DNA from 2 places in the Candidatus Stoquefichus sp. SB1 genome. Region 2 is predicted to be linked to the other one. Evidence: riboswitches for the same ligand, from Rfam matches in the RefSeq annotation. Region 2 holds a riboswitch; the other holds the start of a gene.
What was found. Region 2 has a riboswitch for lysine ahead of BN1865_RS07550 (Na+/H+ antiporter NhaC family protein). Riboswitches for the same ligand answer to the same signal wherever they lie in the genome.

Region 1: it holds a riboswitch for lysine, as region 2 does, so the genes downstream of both, BN1865_RS09070 (ACT domain-containing protein) here and BN1865_RS07550 (Na+/H+ antiporter NhaC family protein) in region 2, are expected to answer to the same signal.

What each region holds. Positions count from the first base shown of each region.
Region 1 is NZ_LN852695.1:201,457-212,118, forward strand. Features, by position in the region: gene lysA (diaminopimelate decarboxylase) at 1-387, opposite strand, end outside; gene dapB (4-hydroxy-tetrahydrodipicolinate reductase) at 400-1,143, opposite strand; gene dapA (4-hydroxy-tetrahydrodipicolinate synthase) at 1,145-2,041, opposite strand; gene BN1865_RS09070 (ACT domain-containing protein) at 2,052-2,519, opposite strand; lysine riboswitch at 2,585-2,756, opposite strand; gene BN1865_RS09075 (metallophosphoesterase) at 2,843-3,916, shown strand; gene BN1865_RS09080 (BglG family transcription antiterminator) at 3,976-4,644, shown strand; gene BN1865_RS09085 (hypothetical protein) at 4,653-5,885, opposite strand; gene BN1865_RS09090 (hypothetical protein) at 6,024-6,245, opposite strand; gene mnmE (tRNA uridine-5-carboxymethylaminomethyl(34) synthesis GTPase MnmE) at 6,247-7,581, opposite strand; gene BN1865_RS09100 (sulfatase-like hydrolase/transferase) at 7,732-9,216, opposite strand; gene BN1865_RS09105 (PTS sugar transporter subunit IIC) at 9,227-10,516, opposite strand.
Region 2 is NZ_LN852694.1:787,415-798,076, reverse strand. Features, by position in the region: gene BN1865_RS07565 (CidA/LrgA family protein) at 1-203, opposite strand, end outside; gene BN1865_RS07560 (EexN family lipoprotein) at 342-860, opposite strand; gene BN1865_RS07555 (3'-5' exonuclease) at 981-1,544, shown strand; gene BN1865_RS07550 (Na+/H+ antiporter NhaC family protein) at 1,577-3,064, opposite strand; lysine riboswitch at 3,145-3,312, opposite strand; gene BN1865_RS07545 (hypothetical protein) at 3,363-3,839, opposite strand; gene BN1865_RS07540 (hypothetical protein) at 3,875-4,144, opposite strand; gene BN1865_RS07535 (hypothetical protein) at 4,214-4,609, opposite strand; gene BN1865_RS07530 (MazG nucleotide pyrophosphohydrolase domain-containing protein) at 5,031-5,357, shown strand; gene BN1865_RS07525 (helix-turn-helix domain-containing protein) at 5,562-6,236, shown strand; gene BN1865_RS07520 (metal-dependent transcriptional regulator) at 6,332-6,781, opposite strand; gene BN1865_RS07515 (FeoA family protein) at 6,889-7,167, shown strand; gene feoB (ferrous iron transport protein B) at 7,127-9,262, shown strand; gene BN1865_RS07505 (ribonucleotide-diphosphate reductase subunit beta) at 9,342-10,382, opposite strand; gene BN1865_RS07500 (ribonucleoside-diphosphate reductase subunit alpha) at 10,394-10,662, opposite strand, start outside.

The DNA of each region.
Region 1 (10,662 bases), on a different contig from region 2:
CACAAAATGATCAACATCATGTGAAATAGCATATTCTATTTCAGATGGTAATTTATTATTTCCGTGGAAATATATCTTATGTGGGTCAAATCCTGCTTTTAAAGCAATTGAAATTTCACCAGCACTTACACAGTCAATACCTATGCCATATTCTTTAGCAATCTTATAAATTTCTAAACAGCTAAATGATTTTGATGCAAATAAAGGTAAAACATTTTCATATTTATCTAAAAACTTCGTCTTTAATTCATTCATCTGATGACGAATATGTCCTTCACTCATAACATAGAGTGGTGTTCCATAGGTCTTTACAAGATCCATAGCATTAACTTCATCTATGTATAATGTATTATTTCTAATTTGTGCAAATTCTGTTTGTAAAACCATTCTATTTCCCCTTTAATATAAATTTTTTAATGTAAATAAACCATTTTCTTTATCTACGATTGCAACACACGCTGAAATAGCACCTTGAACAAAAACCTCTTTAGATAGTGCTGTATGTTTGACTTCAATAATTTCATCATGTCCTGCAAATAAAACTGTATGTTCCCCAAAAATTGTTCCTGCTCGCACAGATTGAATGCCAATCTCATTCTTTTCTCTTTTGTGATGAACCTGACTGCGATCATAAACTTCTTTTGTTTCATCAATATCTTCATGAATAACATCATACAAAAGCTTAGCAGTACCAGAAGGAGCATCAATCTTTTGATTATGATGTTTTTCAATAATTTCTATATCATATCCTTGATTATAGAATTCCTTAGCAACCTCTTTAACAATCTTTGTTAACATTGATACACCAAATGATGTATTATATGATTGAAAAATTGGAATTTGTGATGATGCTTCCTCAATACGTAATTTTTGTTGTTCATCATAACCTGTTGTGGCTATAACTAATGCACAATGATGCTTTATTCCAAATTTTAATATATCATCTAAATTATTTGGATGAGAAAAATCAATAATAGCATCCACTTGATCATGAACCTCTTGTAATGAAGAATACATGTTTTCTACAATTTTCTCATTAAAGACAGGAGAAACAACTCCAATCAAATTCATTTGATCATTGTTTCTCACTGCTTGGGCCACTTTTTGTCCCATTAATCCATATCCATATACAATTACATTCATTTTAATATCCCTTTTCTTCAAATTTTTTCATTGCTTCAAATAACAATTCTTTATTAGCTTCAATTGTTGGAATCAAAGGTCTTCTGACCATTTCTCCACAAACTCCTAATTTAGCTAAAGCAACTTTTGGCATAATTGGATTGACATCAACAAATAAATATTTACTTACATCATTCAAATCATATGCCATTGCTCTTGCTAATTCCATATCACCCTTTAAAACTGCTTGCGCAAACTTTTCTGTTTCTCTAGGATAAACATTAGATAAAACCGAAATAACGCCTTTACCTCCAGCTGCAATAAATGGCAAAATATTATCATCACAACCACTATACATATCAAAATCTAAATCTCTTGTTTTTGATAAAACATCCATTGCATAAGCAATATTATCTGTTGCATCTTTCATGGCTTTAATATTTTTATGCTTAGCAAGTTCTACAACTGTATCAACAGTTATATTCATTCCAGTACGTCCAGGAACATTATAGATAATCATTGGAATATCTACACGATCAGCAATATAAGTATAATGATCAATTAAACCTCTTTGACTTGTTTTATTGTAGTATGGTGTCACCACTAAAATAGCATCAGCACCAACCTCTTTTGCAAATTCAGCTTTTTTTAAGGCAGTTGCAGTATCATTTGATCCTGCTCCAGCTATAACCTTAATACCAGTTCCTTTAGCCATTTCCATGACAATTTTTGTTAATTCGAATTCTTCTTCAATTGTAATTGTAGGTGTTTCTCCAGTTGTTCCATTGACAAGTAAAGCTTGAACACCACCATCAATCATTCTTTGAACTTGTCTTTTAAAACCTTCAAAATCTAAACTTCCATCTTCATGCATTGGTAATACCAATGCAACCGCACTTCCTTCAAAAATAGATTCCATAATATCCTCCTTATAATTGATATATATTTTTAATTTTATGAACAGCTAATTCCATAAATTCTTTAGGAATAACAAATGATATTGATATTTCAGATGTTGTTATTTGTAATAAAGGGATTTGTTGTTTACCTAATATTTCAAAAATTTGAGCTGCAACACCAACTTCATCTTTCATTTTTTGATCTTCAACCATGACTTTAGCAACATTTCTATTTTGATAAACCATTATTCTTGGATGATTTTCTTTAATACTTTCTATCGCTTGATTTAATTTTTCCTGGTCTTTAAGATCACATGTAAAATCAATACGCATTTCATCTTCTAACATGACTTGAGAAATCATATCTATATTCACGTTCATTTGTGAAATTTGTTTAAAAATATCACCTATAAAATATGAATTTTTCTCAACATTTAATAACTTGACATGAATAATTTGATCATTGTAGCCTACCTGTGTATTTGTTGTTTTCTCCATAATAGTCGCCCTCTTTCTATAAACAAAAAATTGCAATGATACCATTGCAATCAATAAAAGTATATTAACGCAATAGCACACCACTTTAATATCTTAAAGTGACAGTGGCATAGATATTCTCTATACCCCCAGGACATAATAACATGCAAATCATTATACCTTCGGCAATCGTTCCTCCTTCTTTTTAGTTGCATCTATTACAAAAGAATTCTTAACTCATGCGCCTCTATCTTGACTTAATACTATCACAACACTTATATGAAAGCAACCTTTATTTTTTAGTGATTTATGATATACTTGTATCCAAGAAATGAGGTTAAGTTATGAAAATATTTTTTATTTTAATGTTTCTCTTTATTATTATAGCACCTTTTCTCTATTTTCTTTATAAATTTAAATATTTAAAAAAGCTATATAAAAATATACTTGGTGTTTGTACTCTCTTTTCACTTATCATTATATGTATGAAAATATTTATTCTTCCTAATAATCCAATCTTTTTTGTATTCACAATGATTGTACAATTTTATATATTATCTGTTTTTATAACAGTCATAATATTGGCTTTATATCAATTATTGATGTCTTTTATTCATAAAACTGTTCAAAAAAGAGTAGTCATTTTGTGTGGGGTTATTGCGGTAGCCATAACAAGTTTTGGATATATGACACATTTTCATAAAGTTGAAAAAAATTATGATATTGTTGTTCATAAAGACACTGATTTATCTTCTTTACGTATTGCAGCTATTAGTGATATGCATTTAGGAACTGGAACTTATTTACAAGATGTTAATCATCTTGTAAATAAAATTAATCAACAGTCTTATGATGCTATCTTTCTTATTGGAGATTTATTTGATGAATCTACACCTACAGAAATGGTGGTAGAAGCCTTAAATTCATTATCTCATATGAAAAGTCAATATGGTATTTATGCTGTTAATGGTAATCATGAACATTTTGCAAATATATTAGATCCTTCACTTTATCAAAAAAATAATATTCAACTTTTAAATGAAAATTATGTATGTGTTGATGGATTATTTAATATAGTAGGTAGAGAAGATGTTTCGGCTCATCAGGAACAGACAATTGCTCAGATAATTCAAGGTATGGATACAAGCTTGCCAACATTTGTCTTAGACCATAATCCTAAAAGATATCAGGAAATGATGAATTATGCTGATTTACAAATATCAGGACATACACATGCTGGACAAGCATTTCCATTAACATTATTGACAGCACCCTTATATGATAATGTATATGGTCTTTTACAAAAAAATGATTTTTCTTTGATTGTAACTAGTGGTTATGGTTCTTGGGGATTCCCTGTCAGACTTCTCACTCATTGTGAATATTTGGATATAAAGATAACGTTTACAAAAAAGTAATATTTATTATGGACATTTATCGACAAATAATATATCATATGAAAAGCGAGGTAAGGTATATGGTTATAGAATTAGATAGTCAATATGAAAACAGAAAAGAAATTATTGAAGATATTGTAAAATCTATGATTGAGAAACATCATATTCAAGTCTCTGAGTCATCATTTGATAACTTAATCATTCATTTATCTTTATGTGTTTCTAGGGAATTAAATGGAACTTATATTCCTACAAGTGAAAGTCAGATTAATCATTTAAAAGAACATGAGTATTATCCGGCTTCACAAGAAATTATTGAATCTCTTGAAAAGAAATTCAACATTACAATTGATGAAAATCAAATAAGTTATACAACAATGTATTTAGCAAATATTAACTTGTTAGATATTGATTTTAACTGTGAGTTTGATTTATGTGATGATGAAATGGAAGATGTTATTAATGAAACAATTAAATGTATTAAAGAAGAATTAAATTATGATTTAAGAAAGAAAACTGAATTCTATACAGGGATGACACTTCATTTCTATCCTGCATTAGATCGTCTTCAAAATGATCAACAGTTAACTAACAATCCATTAAAAGATCAAATTCAGTCACAACATCAAACTGAGTACAAATGTGCACAAATCTTTAATTCAATTGTTGAGCAACATTATCATAAATCATTTAATGAACATGAATTAGCCTATATTGCTCTTCATTTTGGAACAGCATTTAAAAAATAATGTGAAAATTAATTCACATTATTTTTTTCTAATTGTATAAAGTATTGATCTTGATTAAATGGAACTTCTATCGTTTGATAATGTTTCGTTCCTATCAATCCTAAGCTATTATCTTGAATAGTATGAGTATTATCTAATATTATTGAAAAACTTTGTTTTGTAAATTCTATATCCGAAAGATAGTTTGTCATATAATGAAATTTTCCTTTATCTGATTGAATATTTGTCTTGGCATTTTGATAATTATAACTAACTGTTACTGTTTTGTTTGCTGGAACTTCTATCTCTGTATAAAATTTACAGAAATATTCATCAAATAATAATGCCTGTAGATCAAACTCATTAAGTGTTTGATCTTTTTGATATAATTTATCCATTCGACAAAAATAACTCAAATAAAAGGCTTCTCGATTCCATTGATTTTGACCACCCATTGTTTCTTTTGATATATAATCATCTAAACATTGTTTTATTGCATCTTGAAATGTCATTTCTGTTTCTTTCACTTGTGCTGTAACACCTTTATCAACTTTACTACAACTTTCATCACTATACCCTGTCAATTTCATTCCTTTGATTTTCTCATAAGAAATAATGACAGGTGTTATGGCATGAGCATCATTGTCCATATAGATTATCTTTCTATTATCTTGATTCTCAATATAAAAATCATATGTCTTTAAATAATTGTCATATTCAATTTCTAAATATCTGATTGGTCCATCATCAGGATATTCTCTATTAACAAATTGATAAACATAAACCTTTTCCTGAAGTTTCTTAGCAAATTCTTGGGATATTGTTTTGGTTTCTGATGATTCAATACCCTTTATGAAATCCTGACTTGTACTTTTTTCATCAAATGCAAATAAACCACTTAATTGTATCTGATAGTTAATACTTTGTTGATTCAACTGAATATCCATTGATTCTCCTGTTAGCCCACTTTCTCTAAGACAAGGATAAGACAAATGAATTGTTTGATTTTTAGATGTTTTATTTGTAATATGATATTGGTCTTGAATCTGCATGATATTTTGTACACTAATGCTTGTTTCTCTTTCACATATTATCAAGGAGGAATCAGTACTTTGTAATGGCATAATAGTCCCTAAATAAGCCGACATTAGATAATCATAATGAGAAGTAAACAAAATATTCTGTATAACGATTCCTAAAATAGTAAATATAACCAGAACAACAAAGAAAGTATTTCTAACATAATGATGTTTTTTCTTCATAGAAATTCTCCTTTTTTTAAAGCATATCTTCTCTCTTTATTGTATCATAAATATTTTCTTCTTTTATGAAAAACTTATCTATCATATATAAATGATTACATGTCAACAACTAAAAAATAGCCCAATAAAAGGCTATTATTATTTATTCTTTAAAATCAAATGCAAAGCATATAAAACAACACATTCAAATAAACATGAAAACATAATAATCATAAAAATATAACTGATTAAAGATAATGTGGCATTCCCACGATTAAAAGCTGTTATTCCAAGAAAAAGAACTAAACTTATTATTCCTAAAGTTCTTAAATATTTAAAGAATCTATAAAACCTTTGTGATAAAACACTATATTTATTCATCTTATTTACCTATACAAAAGCGTTTGAATAATTCATCTAATAAATCTTCTTTTGCCCTTTCTCCTAATATTTCTTTTAGATTTTCCCAGCTATCATACAAATCAGTCACAATTAAATCTGTTGGTATTTGATTTTTCATTGCTTCAATTGCATTGTTTAATGACTGGTTAGCTTTTTCTAATAGTTGAATTTGCCTTGCATTTGCAAGTATATCTTCTTGTCCTGAAGTTATTTTACCCATTTCAAACATTGTTTTGATTTCATCAATTAATGGTTCTATCTCATTATCTCTTGCACTAATAGCAATTCCTTCTATTGATTGATGAATGCCTTGGTCTTTTTTATTTATGACAATAATTCTATTGGTATCTTGAGATAACTCTATTAATTCATAATCTTCTTTTGTCAGTTCTGATGATCCATCAAGAACCAATAATACCAAATCAGCTTTATGAATTAATTCTTTAGATTTTGTTACACCAATATTTTCAACAATATCTTCTGTTTCATGAATACCCGCCGTATCAATCATATTTAAAACAATATTATCTAAACGTATTGTTCCTTCTACAACATCTCTTGTTGTTCCTGCAATATCAGTAACAATAGCCTTATCTTCATTTAATAAAGCATTTAATAAACTTGATTTTCCAACATTAGGTTTACCAATAATAACTGTTGAAATACCATCTTTTAATAAATGTACATTTTGAGATGATTCAATAATACGATTCATCTTTTTTTGTAATGTTTCACTTTTAGGAAGCAATGTGTCTGCTGTTAATTCTTCAATATCATCATATTCTGGATAATCAATATTGACTTCTATTTGGGTAATAATTTGAATTAAATCTTCCCTTAAATCTTCTATAAAATGACTAATATGTCCTTGAATACCTTTTAATGCTAATTCAGTTGCATAATCATTTTTAGCTGTAATTAAATCACTAATAGCTTCAGCCTGAGATAAATCTATGCGACCATTTAAGAATGCACGTTTTGAAAACTCACCATGTTCAGCCATTCTTGCACCCTTTTTTAAACAGAGATTTAAAACTTTTTGAGTGATAAAAACACCACCATGACAATTGATTTCAACCATCTCTTCACCAGTAAAAGTCTTTTGACCACGATAAATATTAACCAAGACTTCATCTATCTTTTTTTGATTATCTTTAATATATCCATATGTAATTGTATGACTATCCTTGTCCATGATTTTTCCTGTAAAAAAACTTTGCACAAATGCAATACAATCTTTACCACTCAAACGTATAATAGAAATAGCAGCTTCTAATCTTGATGTTGCAATCGCAACAATGATATCATCATTCATTTTCTCACCTACTCCTATAATAGTATAACAACATCTTATCAAAATATCTATGAGAAAAGTATCATTTCCATAAATAGTCTAAAAACCCCTATTATCATAAATAGAGGTTTAAATCATTTCGACATTACACCAAATATTGTTACAAATCTCTTATCTTAGGTCACGACCTTGTGGTACAAAATCTCCTGTTTCCATATAATAATAAAGAATACGTTCTTTGAATTTTAAGATAATATCATGATACTTGGGATTATCAATTTGATTATGTAATTCTAATGGATCTTGATTTAAATCATACAATTCATCCTTTTCATACAATCTCATTGTATACTTGATATTTCCCATTCTACACATTAATGCTTTGGTATGTTCTGGTCCTTCACTTGATTGAGTACTTAATCTTGGCCAATATGGTGAAGTAGGTCCATGACCTTTCTCCATCGCTTGAACTTCTCCATGAATACGACCACCTTCACAAAAGACTGCATCTTTATGTTGTTCATCTCCAGCTAAAACATGAACCAAAGATTTCCCAAACTGTGTATATGATAATTGAATATTACACATGTCTGCAATTGTTGCTGGTAAATCTAATAATTCTGCTAATGCTTTTGTTTTTCTTGGTTTAACTTTCAAATTTTGTGCAGGTTTAATTAAGAGAGGAATATTACTAATTGGATTTTCAAAACAATTTTGTACTTTTTCTGTTATATTGTAATCTCCTGTATAATCACCATGATCACTAAAGACAATAATATTTGTATCATCATATAGATGATGTTCTTTTAATTTATCACAAATCATACCAAACTGATGATCAAAACGAGATACCATTGCTAAATAAGTTGCTCTTAACTCAGTAAATCTTTCTTCACTCCAATTTTGAAGATTTTGTTTAGATTCAATACTATATAACATACTTGCACGATCTTGAAGTGTCGCAATTGATGGTCTTCTTTGTGGAACCAGACTTCTATCAATCATCGAATACCAAGGATCTTCACAGGCATATGGTGGGTGTGGGAAAGAAATTGTACAATAGAGAAAGAAAGGTTTGCTTTGAGGCTCTTTGCTTTTTCTATCAATATAATCTAATGCACTTTCAATACAATTCCAATCTTGTTTTCCATATCCTTCACTATCTTTTAATTTTCCAATATAAAAGGAATAGAAATTATCATCCTGTATCTCTTCTTCTGTGATTTCCTTTTGATAACCCATTGGTAAAAAAGGACTCTTAGGATTATCACGATTGTTTTCAAAAGATATACCATCATAATATTCATCACAATAAGGTGTTTTGACTTTATCACCTGGAATGACATCATTTCTTCCAATCCAAATGACTTCATATCCATTATCTTTCATTTCTTTGAGAATATTTGGTTCATCTTCATGTCTTTGAAGATAATGCATTGTTCTGTGTCCTGTTGTATGAGGATAAAGTCCTGTTAAAAAACTACAACGTGAGGGAACACAAACAGGGTTTTGACAATAAGCATTTTCAAATGAAATACCTTCTTCTAATAAATTATCTAAATGAGGTGTCACTGCAGCATCATTCCCCATGTGATGCAATGAATCATTTCTCATTTGATCTGCTACAAATAAAACAATATTTGGTTTTTTACTCATATCAATTCTCCTATTCTTCTGCTTTTATAGCGTCTTCCTCTAAACAAGCCTGTTTATCTGCAACTTTAAAGAATGGATAATATATTGCAAATGTTAAAACTAAGCTAAAGACTTGATAAACTGCTACACGCCATCCACCTTGAATAAATCCACTAATGATAGGAGGCATTGTCCAAGGAATTTGATACCCAATCAAGACTGGCAATACACCAATAACCGTTAATCCATAAGCTATGATTTGGGTAATTAATGGTGCTAAAACAAATGGAATAATTAATGTTGTATTCAATACTAATGGTGTACCAAAAGTTACTGGTTCATTAATATAGAAAATATTAGCTGGTAAAGCCAATTTTCCTAAAGCTTTAAATCTTTCTGATTTAGCAATAAAGATCATTAGCACACATAATGAAATCGTCATTCCAGCACCACCAAATTGATACGTATTTTTAAAAGCTGTTGTATAAATATATTGTGGTGTTCCGCCTGCTTGATAAACTGCTAAGTTTTCTAATGCTAAGGGTAAGAGTAATGGGTTGCTGATAGAATTGATAATATTTCCACCATGTAAACCAAAGAACCATAAAACATGTAATGCTAATGTGAAAATAATCATTCCAGCAAAGCTTCCACCAACCATTTGTAATGGTGTTGCTACAAAAGTATAAATCAAACTATGTAAACTTCCATAAGATGTTAAACTAAATAAATAAGCAATAACTAAGAAAATTGTTCCTACTAAAAACATTGGAATTAATGAACTAAAAGATTCAGTAACCATTGGTGGAACACCTTCTGGCATTTTAATTGTTAAACCTTTTTTATTAAAGAAAATAAACAATAAAGATGAAACACAACCAACAATCATTGCAACGAAGAGACCTCTTGCCCCTAACCAGTCAAATCCCAGTGCAGTCACAACGACATCTTGATTAGTTGTAATTTGTAATAATGGTGTCACAATAATAAATGAAACCAAAGCCGTTAATCCACCTGCAAATCCATTATACCCTTCTTCTTTGGTAAAAGCATATCCCAAAGCAACAACAGTATATAAAGAAATTAAATCAATTGTTAATTTTGACGGTAAAGCTAGCCATGTTGCTAACCCCGTTTCTGCTAACCAATCTGTCCAAGCAGTGACTGGGAAACTTGATACCAATGTGAACATTGAACCAAAAATAGTTAATGGTAATATAATCATGAAACTTTTGTTAATAGCTTTGAGGTATCTATTATTTCCAAGTTTAATACCAATTGGCATAAGCTTAGACTCTAAGATGTCCATAAATTTTTGCATTTTTTCCTTTTCCTCCCTCTCGATGATTTTTACTTTCAGCTGTATACAGTTAATAATGAAACTTGTTTCACTTATATTATACATATTTTAAAACTATTTTCAATAATATTTTAAAAATAGTTTTATTATTTTATAAAAATATTTGA
Region 2 (10,662 bases):
GGAACAAATAAAACTGGCATAATTAAAATAAGCCAATCAGCAACATCTTCAATATCCTTAAGCTTAATTATTCCAGTAAATAAACAGACTAATAAAATAAGTAAACCATATACACTTGCTGGAACTGGTAAAGGTAATAAACTTAACAATTCACCAAGAAATGATATGATCATAATAATTAAAAATTGATGTATATATTTCATCTTAATCCCCCTCATTACAATTTCAATATTATAGCATTATTCTGAACATATCTATAATGTTTTTATACATTTCTTTTATGTAATAGTTTACATTTTATCATATACAAATATTTGTATAATCCAATAATTAAAAAAGGACTATTTGTCCTTATTATCAACTACTTCGATTTTCATTTTATTTGATTCAAGACCTGTCTCACTTTCTTTAGCTTCTCCTACAAGTACGATATCTTCCGCACACTGTTTGATAAACCAGTCATCAAAAATATAACCAGATGAATAAGCAAAATAATCAATATTATATATTGTAGTATCTTCTTTAAACTGAAAAGTATAAATCTTATCAACCTTTAACTGACTTGCAATCGTTTTATGAACCCGCAACAAGAAAGGCGCACTTTGGAATAACGAAACAGTGAGCGTTCTATAATCATCATCACCTAATTCATAATCTTTACTAATATTATAAAGTTGTAAAGTCAAACGACCACTTATCTTTAAATCAATTTTCCCTGTTTGAATAGTCATTTTTTCAAGTTGTGTTTTCAGTGCATCATTTTGTTTTTTCAAATATTCAATCTCTTTGTTTTCTGAAGAACAGCCACTTAAACCTAAAGATAAGAAAAATATCAGACTTATAAAAATCATTTTTTTCATAAGATAACCCTCCTTATCTTCATTGTAACAAAAAAGCATATAAAATCTAATAAAAAATTGGAAATAAGTTGATTTTCATAACAATATTCGTTTTAATAGAATAAGAAGGAAGTTGATATTATGCAATCAAATGATAGAAGACCTAAAAATCGAGGAAAATATGTAAAAAAGATTGTTGATGATTATTGTGTTCTAGATTTAGAAACAACAGGTTTATCTTGGCAAAGAGATCAAATCATTGAAATAGGAATTATTAAAGTTAGAAATCAAAAAGTCATTGATAAATATGAACAACTTTTAGATCCTCAACGAGAAATTAGTCATTTTATCACACAATTAACCGGTATTGATAATAATATGGTTTTTGGTATGCCTACTTTATATGACATTATGGATGAAGTTATTAATTTTATAAGTGATGATATTATTATTGGTCATAATACAGCCTTTGATTTAAGTTTTATTGCTAATCACTTTGGCATGGATATTGAAAATGAATACATGGACACTTTACAGTTTTCTAGAAAAGTCTATCCCCAGCTCAAGCATCATCGCTTAACTGATATGGTTGAACTTTTAAACCTAACAAATAATGAACATAGATCCTTAGCAGATTGTACAGCGACTTATGAATTGTATGAACATTTAAAAAATATAATTATTCAAAATCACATAAAACTTTAAAACCTATGATTACAAAAAATCATAGGTCTTTTTTATGATGCACGCTTTTTTATAAAAAGAATAATGACTCCTAGAGAAAACAAACCACTTAAAAAAGTTAGCCAAACATTTTGCGTCAAGCCTGCAACAATATAACCAACAACACAGGCACTCCCAACAATCATAGCATAAGGAAGTTGAGTAGAGACATGACCAACATGATGACATTGGGCACCTGCTGATGCCATAATTGTCGTATCTGATATTGGAGAAATATGATCACCACAAACAGCCCCTGCTAAAATAGAAGATATACAAATCACTAGCATCGGATTTCCTTCTGTAAAAATAGCAGTTACAATGGGAATAAGAATCCCAAAAGTTCCCCAAGATGTTCCTGTTGCAAAAGCTAGCCCTGCTCCAATAACAAATAAACATGCTGGTAAAATAGCAACACTTATCTGATACTGTTCTAACATTGTCGAAACAAACAAGCCAGCCTGTAAATGAGTCGAAACAATATCACCTAATGTCCATGCCAATGCTAAGATTGTCATAGCAGGTACCATCATTTTAAATCCTGTTGGTAAACATTCGGCAAATTCATTATAAGAAAGAACATGACGTGGGAGATATAACAAGAAGGTAAAAACCAATGTCAAAAATGAGCCTAATACCAATCCTAAAGAAGCATTGCAATTGGTAAAAGCTTCAATAAAAGAAACGCCTTCAAAGAATCCACCTGTATAAATCATACATGTAATACAACTTACAATTAAGAATAGAACAGGTAAAATCAAATCTAAAACTCTACCCTTATCAGATGTCTCAATATAATTAACATCTTTATATTCTTCATGACCATGATGAACATCACCATTTTGGGCAGACAATTCATATTCTTTCATAGTTCCAATATTCAAATCAAAATGAATAACACATAAGACCATAACAATTGTCAAAAGTGCATAGAGATTAAAAGGAATTGTTTCTAAAAAAAGCGTAAATCCATCACCGCTCGTATAACCACTCACTGCGGCTGCCCAACTTGAAATTGGTGCAATAATACAAATTGGTGCAGCTGTTGAATCAATAATATAAGCCAGTTTTGCACGTGATATTTTCAATTCATCGCATATATTTCGCATGACGCTTCCAACAGTTAAACAATTAAAATAATCATCAACAAAGATCAAAACACCTAATCCAAAAGTTGAAAGCAATGCACCTTTTTTACTTTTGATTCTACGTGTTGCCCATTGACCATAAGCACGACTGCCACCTGCCCTTGTCATTAACGCAACAATTGTTCCCAAGAATACCAAAAATATCAATATTCCAATATTCCATGTATCAGATAAACTTGTAATCATTGTTTCAAAAACGGTTTCAATAGCTGCAAGAGGCTGAAATCCAGTCAATAATAATCCACCTACAAAAATACCAATAAACAATGATATATAGACTTCTTTTGTCTTTAATGCAATCACAATTGCGATAATCGCTGGGATCAAAGCCCAAAATGTTCCAATAAAATTCATATGTCCTCCTTCTTGTGATATAAACGGCAAAAGAAAAAAGCTTTGACTGGCAATCAATCAAAGCATTATAAAATACATTTGCATGAGATAGCCCTCCACATATTGTGACAGTTGATGATATATTCTATCATCCCCCAGCATTTTCACTATTGGTGTCATGAAAACACTTCGGCAAATCACCCTTTTCATAATCACTGTACCAAACATTATGATTATGGACTCTTGATCATTGCACCTCTACCATTTATTCAACTTGTTTTAGTGTACATACAATTTCTAATGATGTCAACATTTATGTTTATATTTTTCTCATTTTAATGTTTTGTGATTGGATTATCTTTTTCTCATCATCAATAAATATAAAATCTTTAAAATTTTCAAACACTAAAATGAAATAAGAACATATACATTCCCAATTTTCAAAATCATTAATAAAATTTTGAATATCTCCATACGGATATAATTCAAAGAGTTCTAAGGAACCACATAAAAAACATATCCAAACATGAAAATGAGTATCTATATCATCAAAAGATTTAACTTCATATTGAATGAGTTGAGAAAAATCTATATACGTACTTGTAAGTGCAGGTAAGTTCTTTAAAAATGTTTTTAATTTTATTATTTCTTCTTTATCAGCAAATTGATAATGTTGATCAAAACATGGTATTTCTCTTAAAATACGTTGCTTTTCATCATTTATTCTTGTTTCAAATAATTTTTGTTTTTGTTGTTCTTGTAATTGTTTCAATCTTTCTTTTCTATCTTCATTCATAACTTTTCTCCCTGCATACCATCATATAATTTCTATTATCTATACCTAAAATAAATAGAATGATCTTCTTCATAAAGAGCAGGAATTTCAATTCCAATAACCTTTCCATCATCACACAAAAACCAATTTTCTGCATTCAATAAATCATCATCAAATTGAGATTCATCAAATCCATCTTCACAAACAATAGCATCAAAAAAATCTCTATATTCACTTGCTATTGGATATTCTATATAGTCTCCACATACTTCAAACATTTCACTATGACAAATATGAATTTGTGCTAATTTATGAGTTTTATACATCAATTCTACCATACCTATCTTTCAATCTCCTATCATTCTTATTTCAAAAATTTTATTTCTCTTCCCAATTTATTGATTATCTTTTTTCACTTTTTCTAAAAATGAAAGACTTTCACTATATTTATGAACACGTTCACCTGTCTCTCCATCAATCCAAGTAAAAGAAGCCGGATAATAATATCTACACATTATTTCATTCAGTCCCATATCTATAAGCAACTGGTTTTCTTTCACAAGTTCAATACTTGCTTTGCCATGATCATTAGTAATGATATATCCGCATACTCCTTTATCTGAGCGAACTGCCCAAATCACATTATACATAGTCGGAACATAATCGATGATATATTCAAATAAATCTATCATTGTCATATCTTGGTTGACAGTTATACTTTTTTCATGAGACATACAATCATCTCCCATACATATACTATCACGATTGATAATCAATTTCTTCGTTTTCATAATTCAATTCCTCTTACAGCCTTTCTATAACAATATCCATTTTATTATTTCATTTTTCAAATGTTCTATAAAACCACATTTTTATAAAAATCACTTTGAAACTTTATGAACTTCTTCAGTTTCAGCAATAACATATACAATATTTAGTTGTTTTTTCAATTCCTATACCCATTATCTATCCCTATTATTTATAAATCAATATTTGATATAGAAATATTGATCAATCACTATCCCTAATAGTCACGAATTCTCATTTCTTATTTTAAATTTTATGATATGATTGTCTATATTTTATCATATTACAAAGAGAAACCAAAATTATTTTAGTATATTAAAGTATTATGACTAAAATAGAAATGACTCTAAAATTCATTAATGATATAATATATTTATCAATTCAAAATTTAAGGAGATTAATAGTATGTCAGATTTTAGTATCAATCAAATGCAGGAAATGCAAAGAAATCTTCAAAATAAGTATAAGGATAAATGGGAACCCATTAATCAAGAAACAGGAAAAAATAAGATGCTTTGGATGATTGGTGAAATAGGTGAAGTTATTGATATTGTCAAAAAACATGGAGATATAAATGCTTCTACTGATATTGAATTAAGAAAAGATCTTGTTGAAGAATTGGCTGATGTTCTTATGTATGATAATGATATATTGTTATGTTATAACATAACTGAAGATGAGTTAAAACAAGCTTATTGTGAGAAATTTCAAAAAAACATGAAATGTTGGTAAATGAGAAGTATAAACAAAAATAATGATAATGCAAAATGGAGCGTTGTCGTATATCCATTTACACAAGGAAAATATAAACTTATGATTGTAAGAAAATATTTATAGACAAAGATGTCTCATTCATAAATACGACATTTTCTCACTTTGTGTCGTGTCAATGAGAATACATAGAGTGTATGATATTAACGAAAGGAGGTATAACACTTGGAACAGAAAAAAATAGGTTTATTCTTGAAAAAACTACGTAAAGAAAATAACCTAACCCAAGAAGTTCTAGCTGAGAAACTCAGTGTATCTAGTAGAACAGTATCGAGATGGGAAACAGGCAATAATATGCCAGATATCAGTATGTTGGTTGAACTATCTGAATTCTATCAGGTGAGCATACCTGAAATTATTGATGGTGAAAGGAAAAGTGAGAAAATGAATCAAGAGACAAGAGATACAGCAGTAAAAATAGCAGAATATAGTGACCATAAGACAAAAATTGAGAAACGACGACTTATAACCTATCTACTAGGAATATTTGGAATCTTTATAATGATTTCTGCTTTTGCAATATTTCCAAATGACAGCAGCTGGGGAAGTATTTATGCAATCATTGGTGGATTGATTTTAGTTATTAGCGTTTATTTTGGAACTCAACATCTATTGATGAAAAGAAGATTACGTATTTTGACTATTATTGGATGTATAATTATACTATTTGGTCTATTTACTATTACAGATTATATTGCAGTTTCACAATTTCATCAGGTTCCTAGATTTAGTTATTGTAAATCTTATGGCGAAAATATCATTGAACACAAAACATTATTTTATACAGTCATTCAAAAAAATCCAGGCACTAAGAATGAACAAATTGAGATAGTAAAATAAATTTCATGTTTCATTCTCATATAATGGACACCTAGGAAGGTGTCTTTTTTATCATGTACGTATATGTTTTATATCATAAAAATAGATATTTAAAATCATAAATCATTTTGATAATGAGGATCATTTTCAAGCAACTGAGTTAGCTTTTCTATTTCTAAGATTGTTTTCTTATCCATAAAATGTTCTATCTTTTCAACTTGTTCCAATTCATCATCTGAATGATTAAGAACACATAAAAAACGATGAAGAATTTCATGACGATACAACAAATACTCCCCTTCTAATATACCTTTATCAGTTAAAGCAATATCCCCATATTTTTCAAAATCAACATATCCAAACTGTTTGAGTCTTTGAACAATCTTTGTAGTTGAAGAAGGTTGAACGTTTAAATGACGAGATAAATCGCCTATTCTAATTTTTTGTTGTTGATGATAAAGTCTGTAAATCATTTCTAAATAATCTTCCATTGCAGGAGTGAGTTCCTGTCTAGAAGTCATACGATAGCCCGTAAAAGTATGAAAATCACTAGGTTCTTTGCTCATTTTTTCAGTCCTTTCTCTATTTCAATCACCAATTGAAAGAAATAGTCATACATTGAATTAGGATAAAAAGTTTCCTTATCCTAAAATATGTTAAAAAGGATGATTTTATGAATTTAAATAATTTGCCTATAGGTGCAAAAGCAAAGGTTAAAACGCTAACTGCAACAGACAATATGCGTCGTCGCCTTCTTGATATTGGTCTCATTAATGGAACTGTTGTTGAATGTTTAGGACGTAGTCCACAAGGTGATCCCTCAGCGTACTTTATACGTGGAGCAGTTATTGCGATTAGAAGTGAAGATTGCCAAGATATCGTTATAGAAAATATAATGGAGGCTGATAAGGTTGAAGGAAGATATCCAATCAAATCAACTCAAAAATGTTGAATTAGAAATTATAAAACAATCTCCTGATGCAAAAGTGATTGCTTTAGCAGGAAATCCTAATGTTGGAAAAAGTACAGTTTTTAATAATTTAACAGGTATGAATCAGCATACTGGTAACTGGCCAGGAAAAACTGTTAGTAATGCTCAAGGATATTGCTCAACTGAAAAACATGCTTATGTTATGGTCGATATCCCTGGCACGTATTCTTTAATGGCACATTCTGCGGAAGAAGAAGTTGCTCGTAATTTCATTTGTTTTGGACATCCAGATTTAACGGTTGTTGTTTGTGATGCCACATGTTTAGAAAGAAATTTAAATCTTGTTTTACAGACGATTGAAATTTCTCCCCAAACTATTGTTTGCGTGAATTTAATGGATGAAGCCATTCGTAAAAATATTCATATCAATTTACCTTTGCTGTCTCAAAAATTAGGTGTCCCTGTGATAAGTACAGTAGCACGTCAGAAAAAATCTTTAGACCGTTTCTTGAAATGTCTTGATGATACTGTTGATTCAAAAGAGCATCATGAACACATTTCTATCACATACCCAAACCTTTTAGAAAAAGCTATTGCATTGATTCAACCACTTCTAGAAGAAAAATTACAGGGGCAATTAAACAGTCGTTGGTTAAGTTTAAAATTATTAGAACAAGACCCTTCTTTATTAATTGAAATAGATAAACATTTAGGCAGTGACTTCTTAAAACAAGATGATCTTGCTTTAGCAATAGAAAAAGCGCAGCTTCTCTTACAAAAACATCATATTGATACTACAGAAATTAAAGATCAAATTGTCTCATCACTTGTCCACGTCGCTGAAGATATATGTCAAGATGTTGTCACATATGAAGATGCCTCTTACAATCAAAAAGATCGCAAAATCGACCATATTCTAACCAGTCGCTTTACAGGTTATCCAATTATGCTTGCCTTACTTGCTATTATATTCTGGATTACCATGACTGGTGCCAATTATCCATCTCAATTCTTATCTGATATTCTCTTTTATATCCAAGATAGACTCACTGATTTCTTTATGTATATTCATGCACCTGCATGGTTACATGGTGTATTGGTGCTTGGAATTTATAGAGTACTTGCCTGGGTAGTTTCTGTCATGTTACCTCCAATGGCAATCTTCTTTCCACTCTTTACCCTTCTTGAAGATGTTGGTTATCTTCCACGTATTGCATATAATCTTGATAAACCATTTAAATGCTGTCATGCGTGTGGAAAACAAGCTCTCACAATGTGTATGGGATTTGGCTGTAATGCTGCGGGTGTCATAGGTTGTCGTATTATTGACTCACCTCGTGAACGATTACTTGCGATTATTACTAACAACTTTGTTCCATGTAATGGTCGTTTTCCAACTTTAATTGCAATTATTACTATGTTTTTTGTAAGTTCAGCAGGACTTTTCTCTTCTGTTTTATCAGCTATCTTTTTGACTGGAATTATTCTGCTTGGTATTGTCATGACTTTTATTGTTACAAAGTATCTTTCTAAAACATTACTCAAAGGGATTCCTTCTTCATTCACTTTAGAATTACCACCTTATCGTAAACCTCAAATTGGGAAAATCATTGTCAGATCAATCTTTGATCGTACGCTATTTGTTTTAGGAAGAGCAGTTGTCGTTGCAATTCCAGCTGGTCTTATTATCTGGCTGATGGCGAATATCATGATTGGTGATATGAGCTTACTGAATCACTGTGCGGAGTTCCTAGATCCTTTTGCTAAGTTATTAGGATTAGATGGGGTTATTTTGATTGCTTTCATTTTAGGTTTACCAGCTAATGAAATTGTACTCCCTATCATTATTATGGCTTATCTTTCTCAAGGAACAATTCTTGATATGAGTAATCTTTTTGAACTGAAATCTTTGCTTGTTCAAAATGGCTGGACATGGATTACTGCTATTAGTACGATGTTATTCTCATTAATACACTGGCCTTGTTCAACGACTTTAATAACTATCAAAAAAGAAACTGGTAGTTGGAAATGGTCAATCATTTCATTTCTTGTTCCGACAGTCATTGGTATAGTTGTTTGTTTCTTATTTGCTCAAATTGCTTATTTATTTGTATAAATAAGCACAATAAAAAAGATATATCTTTCAATATATCTTCATCAATTGCATTATAACAATTGTTATGATGCTTTTTATTTTATAAATCATCTTCTAATGCACTTGATTTTGCATATGCACTAGAACGTGCTTCAAAGAAATCTGTTTTGATATCATTCGCATTGCTGTAAATACTTACCCATTTCATAGATTCAGGTTCTTCCATATAACCTTCAAACAATGGCTCAAAGTGAATCGATTGTGCACGGAAATTACCTAGATAATGAATATAATCACTCACCATGTTCATTGTCAATCCCTCAATACGATCACCAATCACATACTTAGCCCAGGCAATTTCTTCTTCTACACCACGTTTCATCATACTTCTATACACTTCTATTTTATCAGGTGTAAAAAGATCGGGTTCTTCTTTTTGAAGTTCTAAAATCATATTTCTAAATAACCAAAGATGTGTATTTTCATCTCTATTAATATAGCGGATTTCTTGTGCAGATCCTGGCATCTTTCCCATTCTTCCTAAATTATAAAAGAACATAAATCCTGAATAAAAGTATATTCCTTCTAATATATAATTAGCAATAATTGTCTTCATAAAATGAAAACTGTCTCTATGTTCTAAAAAGGCATTATATTGTTCACCAATGAATTCATTTCTTTTTAATAAATGTTCATCATATTTCCATTGATATAAGATTTCATCTCTTTGAACTGGTGAACAAATCGAATCTAACATATAGCTATAACTTTGTGAATGAACAGCTTCTTGAAAGGCTTGAATCGTTAAACATAAATTAATTTCATTGGCAGTAATATATTCACCAACATTAGGGAGATTCGCTGTTTGCAGTGAATCTAAAAAGACAAGGAAAGAAAGAATCTTATCATAAGCTGTTTTTTCAGATTCATTCAATAAACGATAATCTTTAATATCCTGAGTCAGATTAATTTCTTCTGGAATCCAAAAGTTATTCATTGCCTGACGATACCAGTCACTTACCCAACTGTATTTCATATTATTAAAATCATTAAGATTTGTTGTATTTCCATTAATCATACGACGTTTTCTCACATCTGTATCACCAGATGCATTAAACAATGCTTTACGCTTTAATTCCATTTTCATTCCTCCTAAGCACTACAAGATTCACATTCTTCTACTTCTAAAGATTGACTACGCACATAATAAAGTGTTTTGACACCTTTTTCCCATGCTAAAATATACAAATCCAGAAGTTTTCTAAATGTAAATTCATTTGTTATATAAAGATTAACTGATTGTGATTGATCAATATGTCTTTGTCTGATTCCTGCTGCTTTGATAACCCACTTTTGATCAATATGATGAGCATTCTTATATAACCAAAATGTCTTCATATTTAAGTCAGGAGCAACTCTTG